Linked DNA regions of Sagittula sp. P11. The protein of the gene in region 2 interacts with the protein of the main gene of each other region in a pairwise test. Links are inferred from orthologs where the notes say so. Each region holds a gene or a part of one and is shown on either strand. Other genes may lie near its edges.

What was found. The genes of interacting proteins can lie anywhere in the genome.
Region 1: the proteins of secA (region 2) and CDO87_RS09550 interact in binary tests that used the Escherichia coli proteins (3 or more experiments, as listed by UniProt). The link is inferred for Sagittula sp. P11 from one-to-one orthologs.
Region 3: the proteins of secA (region 2) and ybgC interact in binary tests that used the Escherichia coli proteins (3 or more experiments, as listed by UniProt). The link is inferred for Sagittula sp. P11 from one-to-one orthologs.

The regions. Positions count from the first base shown.
Region 1 is NZ_CP021913.1:1,948,020-1,951,075, forward strand. The notes cover bases 9-2,982. They hold CDO87_RS09550 (alkaline phosphatase), read left to right. Parts: upstream 9-729; coding sequence 730-2,235; downstream 2,236-2,982. Other genes in these bases: CDO87_RS09545 (2-dehydro-3-deoxy-6-phosphogalactonate aldolase), read left to right, coding at 9-480; CDO87_RS09555 (hypothetical protein), read left to right, coding at 2,339-2,767; CDO87_RS09560 (ABC transporter ATP-binding protein), read left to right, coding at 2,769-2,982. In the rest of the region: more of CDO87_RS09545, read left to right, coding at 1-8; more of CDO87_RS09560, read left to right, coding at 2,983-3,056.
Region 2 is NZ_CP021913.1:2,340,948-2,344,289, reverse strand. What follows is about bases 79-3,338. They hold secA (preprotein translocase subunit SecA), read left to right. Parts: upstream 79-411; coding sequence 412-3,138; downstream 3,139-3,338. Other genes in these bases: CDO87_RS11340 (translocase), read left to right, coding at 3,334-3,338; CDO87_RS11350 (peptidylprolyl isomerase), read right to left, coding at 79-241. In the rest of the region: more of CDO87_RS11350, read right to left, coding at 1-78; more of CDO87_RS11340, read left to right, coding at 3,339-3,342. UniProt on the Escherichia coli protein: Required for protein export, interacts with the SecYEG preprotein conducting channel.
Region 3 is NZ_CP021913.1:2,765,650-2,768,527, forward strand. The notes cover bases 9-2,804. They hold ybgC (tol-pal system-associated acyl-CoA thioesterase), read left to right. Parts: upstream 9-1,111; coding sequence 1,112-1,498; downstream 1,499-2,804. Other genes in these bases: CDO87_RS13365 (TIGR03862 family flavoprotein), read right to left, coding at 9-657; CDO87_RS13370 (HNH endonuclease), read left to right, coding at 756-1,049; CDO87_RS13380 (hypothetical protein), read right to left, coding at 1,527-2,030; tolQ (protein TolQ), read left to right, coding at 2,244-2,804. Outside these bases: more of CDO87_RS13365, read right to left, coding at 1-8; more of tolQ, read left to right, coding at 2,805-2,878.

The DNA.
Region 1 (3,056 bases), 390 kb from region 2 along the record:
GACAGCATCGCGCGCATGGTCCGCTGTGCAGGGGATCGCGCGCTGATCGGCGCGGGCACCGTTCTGGACCCGGCCGATGTGCTGCGGCTGAAGGACATCGGCGCGGGCATGGTCGTGTCGCCGGACTGCAACCCGCGCGTGATCGTGGCGACCAAGCAGGCGGGCATGGCCTCCTATCCCGGTGTGTTCACCGCGACAGAGGCCTTCACCGCCCTGCGCAACGGGGCCGACGGGCTGAAGTTCTTCCCCGCGTCCAAGCTTGGCCCTGACGGGTTGTCTGCATTGAAGGCCGTGCTGCCTGCGGGGACCGAGACGTTTGCCGTGGGCGGCGTCGGGCCGGACGACTTCGCCGACTGGCACGCTGCGGGCGTGTCCGGCTTCGGCATCGGATCGCAGCTTTTCAAACCGGGCCGGACCGCCGAGGACATCGGGAAGCGCGGGGCAGAGATCGTCGCCGCCTTCGACGCCGTCTTCCTCTAAACCCCGCAGAACGTTCCAAAAATTCCCGTTGACAACGAAACGTTACTGAATAACATTGCGGCTACGCGATGAGATAACATGCGCATCGAGGTTGGAACGGCTCCGATCATCTTCTCGCAGTCCAATGCGTCCAAGGTGGGGCAGGACTGCGGAATGATTGCGTTTCATGAATCCGTTACGAGGGTGTCACACTGCCGAGACCTCGCGGCCCTATCGGCAGGCTGTAGAATGCCAACTGGGAGCAACCCGATGAAAAAGACCCTCGTGTCGATGGCCGCCATTCTGGCCGCCACCTCCGCATTTGCCGAAAGCCATGCCATGGACCTGCCGCAGGCCGGTTCCGACTGGTACACCGCCGGTCAGTCGCACATCGAAGCGATGCTGGCCCGCCAGCCCAACACCGGCCGCGCCAAGAACGTCATCGTCTTTGTCGCAGACGGCAACGGTGTCGGCACCAACTACGCCGTGCGCCTGTTCGACGGCCAGCAAAAGGGCATGCTGGGCGAAGAGAACGTCCTCCCCTACGAGACGCCAGAGTGGTACTCGGCGCTGGTCAAGACCTACAACATCAACGCCCAGACCCCGGACTCCGCACCGACCGCGGGCGCGCTGAACACCGGCGTCAAGCAGCGCTTCAACCTCATCAACCTCGGTGAGAACGCGATCCACGACGATTGCACCACCGAGGAAGGCAACCGCCTGACCACCTTTGCCGAGATCGTCTCGGGCATGGACAAGTCGGTCGGCATCGTCTCGACCGCGCGTATCACCCACGCCACCCCGGCGGCCGTCTACGCCAAGACCGCCAACCGCAACTGGGAAGGCGAGATCGAGGGCGACTGTGCAGGTTCCAAGGACATCGCGACCCAGCTGATCGACCAGATGGAAGCGGGCGTGATCGACATGGCCATGGGCGGCGGCGGCCGCTTCTTCCTGCCGGAAGGCGAGACCAACGGTCAGTCCAAGGGCCGCCGCACCGATGGCGTGAACCTGATCGACCGGGCCACCGGCCTGGGCGCGCAGTTCGCCGAGGACACCGCCGGCTTCGAGGCGCTGACCATGGATGCGCCGATCCTCGCGCTGTTCAACGACAGCCACATGGAATACGAGGCCGACCGCGCCGACGAGGACGAACCCTCGCTGGCCGACATGACCCGCAAGTCCATCGAGTTCCTGTCGCAGAACGAGAACGGCTATTACCTCGAGGTCGAGGCGGGCCGCGTCGACCACGCGAACCATGACGGCAACGCCTACCGCACCCTGTCCGACGGCGTTGCTTTTGCCGAGGCCGTGGCGCTGGCCGACGAGATGACCGATGACGCCGACACGCTGATCATCGTCACCGCCGACCACGAACACGCCATCGCGTTCAACGGCTACTGCGGCCGCGGCTCCGACATCCTCGGCCTGTGCATGGGCGTGTCGAAGGAAGGCGAGGCCAACGACGGCACCCCGCTGACCGCCGCCGACGGCAAGCCCTACACCGTGCTGGGCTACCTGAACGGCGCCGGTTCCGTGCTGAAGGAACCGACCGACGGCAGCAACGACTGGACCGGCTCGCGCGGCGATCTGACCCAGGAAGAGGCCACCGACATCGACTACGTCCAGCAGGCACTGATCCCCATGTCCTCGGAAACCCATTCGGGCGAGGACGTGTCGGTCTATGCCAAGGGCCCGTGGTCGCATCTGCTCGACTCCACCATCGAGCAGAACGTGATCTTCCACGTGATGAAGCACGCGGTGGACGCAGAATAAACGGCCGCGCAGGCTGAGAGGGGCCGCCCTGTTCCGGGGCGGCCCTGTTCGTCCGACATGACATGTGGGACACGTTAGACAGACCAGACCAAGGAGACGGACCATGGACCGCCGCACCGCCCTGACAACCGTTCTCGCCGCGCCTTTCCTTCTGCCGACACTCGCGCGGGCCGCCGACGGACCTGCCAAGATCCGCGAACTCTACGAGAAGAACGGCGATTTCTCCTCGTTCGCACAGGACGCCTCCGGCAGCCGCATCCTGTTCGAAGGGTTCATGGCCCCGCCGCTGAAGGCGGAGTCGCGCTTTTTCGTGCTGACGAAACGCCCGATGGCCGTCTGCCCCTTTTGCGAGACGGAGGCAGAGTGGCCCGACGACATCCTCGCGATCTACACGAAGCGGATCGTCGACGTCGAACCCTTCAACGTGAAGCTTGCCGTGCGCGGCGACCTGACCCTCGGTGCTTACAAGGACCCCGACACCGGCTTCCTGAGCATGGCCCGACTGACGAACGCCACATACGAGCGCGCCTGACATGGGTCTCGCCCTGCACGTCCGTGACCTGACCGTCGCCTCTCGCCGGGGGCGGGTTCTGCTGACGCTCCCCGAGCTTGACCTGCCCGCGGGCGGCCTTCTGGGCGTGCGCGGGCCATCGGGCGCCGGCAAGTCGACCTTCCTGAACGCGTTGAGCGGTCTGCTCGATGCGAAGGGTCGCGTGCAATGGGGCGAAACCGACATCGCCAGCCTGTCGCCGGAGCGCCGCACGGCGTTCCGCGCCGCGCAGATGGGCATGATCTTTCAGGACTTCCTGCTGTTCGAGGAG
Region 2 (3,342 bases):
TCGCCACGACCCGCCCGAGGTCTTCGGCGGTGAACGGGGCGGCCTCCTCGGCCGGCTCTTCAGCGGCCGCGCCTTCGGCCATCATGCCGGAGCCCTGCCCGGTCGCATCCATCGAGTGGCCTTCGGTCGTGGTTTCCTCTCCCTGTCCGGCGCTTTCCGCCGCCGCGGGCATCGCCAACGTCAGCGCAAGCAGCGCCGTGCTGAGCGTGAGAGTGACCCGACCTTGCGTGGTTTTAGACATACCGTCCTCCTGATGCCTGTCCCGTGATAGCGGGCGGCGTTGACACTTTCCGGCCTGCCGACTACATGCCGCAAGGGCCCTGCGTGGCCGGTCTCCTAGCCTGTCATATGGGCTCGGTACGAGGCGGGCAAGCAGATGCCGCACACGAAACCGGGAACAGGTAACCAGGCATGTTGGGAAAAATCGCGCGCAAGGTGTTCGGAACGCCGAACGACCGCAAGATCAAGACCACCCGCCCGCTGGTGGAAAAGATCAACGCGCTGGAGCCCGAGTTCGAGAAGCTCGACGACGCCGGCCTGATCGCGAAAACCGCCGAATTCAAGGAACGCGTGGCGAAGGGCGAAAGCCTTGACCACATCCTTCCGGAAGCCTTCGCCAACTGCCGCGAGGCCGCGAGGCGGGCGCTTGGCCTGCGCGCCTTCGACGTGCAGCTGATGGGCGGGATCTTCCTGCACCAGGGCAACATCTCCGAGATGAAGACCGGCGAGGGCAAGACGCTGGTCGCCACCTTCCCGGCCTACCTGAACGCGCTGACCGGGCGCGGCGTGCACATCGTCACGGTGAACGACTACCTCGCCACGCGCGACGCCGAATGGATGTCGAAGGTCTACAACGCGCTCGGCATGACCTGCGGCACGGTCTATCCGCGCCAGCCCGAGGACGAGAAGGCCCAGGCCTACGCCTGCGACATCACCTACGCGACGAACAACGAGCTGGGCTTCGACTACCTCCGCGACAACATGAAGTCGGAGCTGAACCAGATCCACCAGCGCGACCATTATTACGCCATCGTCGACGAGGTGGACTCCATCCTGATCGACGAGGCGCGGACGCCGCTGATCATCTCCGGCCCCTCCGAGGACCGGTCCGAGCTTTACATCTCCGTCGACAAGCTGATCCCCGAACTGGTGGAAGAGCATTACGAGGTCGACGAGAAGACCCGCAACGTGACCTTCACCGACGAGGGCAACGAGTACCTCGAAGAGCACCTGCACGCCCGCGGCCTTCTGCCTGAGGGGCAGACGCTCTACGATCCGGAATCCACGACCGTCGTGCACCACGTCAACCAGGCGATCCGGGCGCACAAGCTGTTCCAGAAGGACAAGGACTATATCGTCCGCGACGGCGAGGTCGTGCTGATCGACGAGTTCACCGGCCGCATGATGGCCGGACGCCGCCTGTCGGACGGCCTGCACCAGGCCATCGAGGCCAAGGAAGGGCTGGAAATCAAGCCTGAGAACGTCACGCTGGCGTCGGTCACCTTCCAGAATTACTTCCGTCTTTACGACAAGCTGGGCGGCATGACCGGTACGGCCGTGACCGAGGCCGACGAATTCATGGAAATCTACGGCCTGGGCGTCGTCGAGGTCCCGACCAACCGCCCGATCGCCCGCATTGACGACGACGACAAGGTGTTCCGCACCGCGCGCGAGAAGTACGCCGCCATCGTCGAGGAGATCGGCGAGGCGCACAAGAAGGGCCAGCCGGTTCTCGTCGGCACCACCTCCATCGAGAAGTCCGAAATGCTGAGCCGCATGCTTCAGGAAGTCGGGCTGAAGCACAACGTCCTGAACGCCCGCCAGCACGAGCAGGAGGCGCAGATCGTCGCCGACGCCGGCAAGCTGGGTGCGGTGACCATCGCGACGAACATGGCGGGCCGCGGCACCGACATCAAGCTGGGCGGCAACGTCGAGTTCAAGGTGATGGAGGCCATCGCCGCCCACCCGGACCGCAACCCCGACGAGATCCGCGCCGAGATCGAGCAGGCCCATGCCGCCGACGAAGGCGCCGTGAAGGAGGCCGGCGGTCTCTTCGTGCTGGCGACGGAGCGTCACGAAAGCCGTCGCATCGACAACCAGCTCCGCGGCCGTTCGGGCCGTCAGGGCGACCCGGGCCGCTCCTCCTTCTATCTCTCGCTCGAAGACGACCTGATGCGGATCTTCGGCTCCGACCGTCTCGACAACGTGCTGGGCAAGCTCGGCATGAAGGAAGGCGAGGCGATCGTGCACCCTTGGGTGAACAAGTCGCTCGAACGCGCGCAGGCGAAGGTCGAGGGCCGCAACTTCGACATCCGTAAGCAACTGCTGAAGTTCGACGACGTGCAGAACGACCAGCGGAAGGTCATCTTTGCCCAGCGGCGCGAGATCATGGAAGCGAAGGACCTGTCGGAGATCGTCACCGACATGCGCCACGACATCATCGACGAGCTGGTGGATACCTACTGCCCGCCGAAGACCTACGCCGACCAGTGGAACATGCAGGGCCTTTACGCCGCCTGCATCGAGAAGCTGGGCGTCGATGCTCCCTTGATGGCATGGGGCGACGAGGACGGCGTCGATCAGGACGTTATCGCCGAACGGCTGCGTGACGAGTCCGACAAGATCATGGCCGAGAAGCAGGAAGCCTTCGGACCGGAGACCATGCGCTCCATCGAGAAGCAGGTTCTGCTGCAGACCATCGACAAGAAGTGGCGCGAGCACCTTCTGACGCTGGAACACCTGCGTTCCGTCGTGGGCTTCCGCGGCTACGCGCAGCGCGACCCGCTGAACGAGTACAAGACCGAGGCCTTCCAGCTTTTCCAGAACCTGCTGGAAAGCCTGCGGGAGACGGTGACCGAACAGCTCGCGCAGGTCCGCCCGATGACCGAGGAAGAGCGCCAGAAGATGATGCAGGAGCTGCGCCAGCAGCAGGAGGCGATGCAGCGCGCGCTCAAGGCCCGTGCCGACGCGGCCTCCACACAGGCGGCCCTGCCGGACGAGAACGCCACCGCCCCCGACGGCGCGGCGCCCGCGTTCGACGAGACCGATCCGACGACCTGGGGCAACCCCGGCCGCAACGATCCCTGCCCCTGCGGTTCGGGCAAGAAGTTCAAGCACTGCCACGGCAGCCTGACCTGACCCGAGTCGCAAATGGTTAAGAAAGGGGTGTCCGTGACCCACGGGCACCCCTTCGTTTCTTGCATTATCCCGTGACAATTCCTTAATTTTTTCGCCAAATAGGTGAAACGCCGCGATCTGTCCGCCTTGCAGCCCAACGATGGCCACGTTTCCGAGCGATTTTCGTCCCCGACCCTAAAGGACAGGAGCCAAGGAATGTCCAAG
Region 3 (2,878 bases), 420 kb from region 2 along the record:
CAGCGGCGCGCCGAAGTGGCGGTCCATGTGGTTCGACCAATCGACCTGAAGTCCTGCGTTCGACGGGGCGAAGGGGGCGATGTCCATGCCCTCGGCCCGCAGGACGTCGGCCCAGGCGCCGTCCGATCCGAGCCGCGCCCAGCTGGCGCCGCCGAGGGCGAGAACCGTGGCTGCGGGGCGCAGCGTGTGCGTGCCGTCGGGCGTGTCGAAGCGGGGTGCGCCGCCCTCCCAGCCCTTCCAGCGCCAGCGGGTGTGGCGGACCAGCCCCATGCCGTCGAGCCGCGCCAGCCAAGCCCGGAGCAGTGGCGAGGCCTTCATGGCATTCGGAAAGAGCCGCCCGGTGGAGCCGGTGAAGCACGGCTGGCCCAACCCTTCGGCCCAGCCGCGCACCTCCTCAGGGCCGAAGGCCGTCAGCATCGGTTCCAGCAGCGGCGCGCGGTCGCCGTAGGCTTTCAGGAACGTTTCGAACGGCTCCATCTTCGTCAGGTTCAGCCCGGATTTGCCCGCCATCAGGAACTTGCGCGCGGCAGAGGGTTTGGCCTCCGCCAGCGTCACCGGCACACCGGCGGACAGCAGCGCATCGGCGGCCATCAGGCCCGCGGGGCCGCCGCCGATGACCAGCGCGAAGCGGTCCGGGGAAGGGGGCAGGGTTGTCATGACCTCTCCTTACCCGCGGCGTGCGGGGCGCGACAGGGGGCTTGCACGCTTGATCCCGGCACCCTTCCGGCCAGATGGTCCCGGTGAAAGGAGCCGCCATGGCCGATCCGATCTGTCCGCTCTGCCTGCGTCCGATCCCGTCGGAGGCAAAGCAGAGCCTTCACCACCTGGTCCCGAAGCTGAAAGGCGGCAAGGGCGGGCCGACGGTGCTGCTCCACCAGATCTGTCACTCGGAGATCCACGCCCGGTTCACCGAGCCGGAACTGGCGCGCGACCTCTCGACCGTGGGCAAGCTGCGCGCCCATCCGGACATGCAGCGTTTCCTGGACTGGGTGGCCAAGCGCCCGCCCGCATTTCACAGCCGTTCGGCCGTGGGGCGGCGAAAGCGGTGATCTTGCGCGATGCGGGGTCAGCGGCTACCCCTTCGACCGGACGGCAGCAAGGGGACGGGGCCATGCACATCTATCCCATCCGGGTCTACTACGAAGACACCGACATGGCGGGGATCGTCTATCACGCCAACTACCTCAAGTATATCGAACGGGCCCGGTCCGACTGGGTGCGCGAGCAGGGGCTCGACCAGAACGCCATGCGCGAGAAGGACGGCATCGTCTTCGTGGTCCGCCGGATCGAGGCCGACTACCTCGCCACCGCCAAGTTCGACGACCGGCTGGAGGTGCGCACCTTCGTGCGGAGCATCACCGGCGTCCGGCTCGTGATGGCGCAGGAGGTGCTGCGCGGCGAAGTCCCCGTCTTCCGGGCAGAGGTGACGGCGGTCTGCGTGACATCGGACGGCCACCCGGTGCGCCTGCCCGCGGCGCTGCGGCTCAAGGTGCACTGACGCGCGCCCCGGCTGCACGCTGGCAAGGCTAGTCCGGCAGCCGGTAACGGGAGCGGAACTCGGCCCCGCCGCCGGTGCGGCTGGTGTGGATGACGATCTTCCACGGCTCGTTGCTGCCGGGGGCGCTTTCGTGCAGCACGACGCGCACGTATCCCAGCGCATCGGCGGCGATGTGGCCGAAGAGGTAGAGGTTCATCATGAAGCGAGACCGCGCCCCCGAAGGTCCGGGTGACAGCAGCGTCATCTGCTGGTCCGACGCCTCGGCGATCGTGACGTCCTCGTCGAGCCAGGCGATGGCGGTATCCACCTCGCGCGCCACATGCGCCATGGTGGGGCGGCCGGGTCGGGCTTTCCGGATGGCATTGGCGCCAAGCTCCGCCGCGAGGGTATAGGCGGACTCGGCCATGAAAAGTTCCGCGTCATGCCGCCCGAGGTGTGTCTCGTAGACTTCGGCGACATTGCCCAGAACGGCGCGCAAATAGCGCGTGTCGTGACCTTGCCCCTGTATTGCGGCCTGGCTGGTTTCCCTCATCGCTTCCTCCCGTGGCAAAATATGCCTCGTTACGCCAGTAATCCGAACAGGCAGACCGCGTAAACGCGATTTTCCGTGAGCGGTGGCAGGGATTCGCGCATGCGCGCCGTGCCGCGGCGCAGAATCGCCAAACCCGTGGTCAATGGCCTGTATTTCCGTTACATGTGTGGCAAATCAGAGCCCCAACAGGGCCGACAACGAAAGAGCAGGTTCATGGAAGCAGACACTCTTGCCCTCGCGCAGGGCATAGACTTCTCGTTCTGGGCATTGTTCGCACGCGCGACGCTGACCGTGAAGCTCGTGATGATCATGCTGATCGCCGCGTCGATCTGGTCGTGGGCAATCATCATCGAGAAGTTCGTCAGCTATCGGTCCGCCCGCCGCGAGGCCTCCAGGTTCGACCGCATGTTCTGGTCCGGAGAACCGCTGGACGAGCTGTTCGACCAGTTGGGGCCGGAGCCCAAGGGCCGGTCCGAACGCGTGTTTGCCGCCGGCATGATCGAATGGCGCCGCTCGCACCGCGAGGACGGCGCGCTCATCGCCAACGCGCAAAGCCGGATCGACCGCTCCATGGACGTGGCCATCCAGAAGGAGGCGGACGAGCTGCAGCGCGGGCTGCCTGTGCTGGCAACGGTCGGCTCCACCTCGCCGTTCATCGGCCTGTTCGGTACGGTCTTCGGGATCATGCACGCCTTCGTCCAGATCGCCGAGACGCAGAACACCTCGCTCGTCGTGGTCGCGCCGGGCATCGCCGAGGCGCTGCTGGCCACCGGCCTCGGCCTTCTGGCGGCCATCCCGGCGGTCATCTTCTACAACAAGTTCTCGGCGGACGCGGACCGCATCGTCGG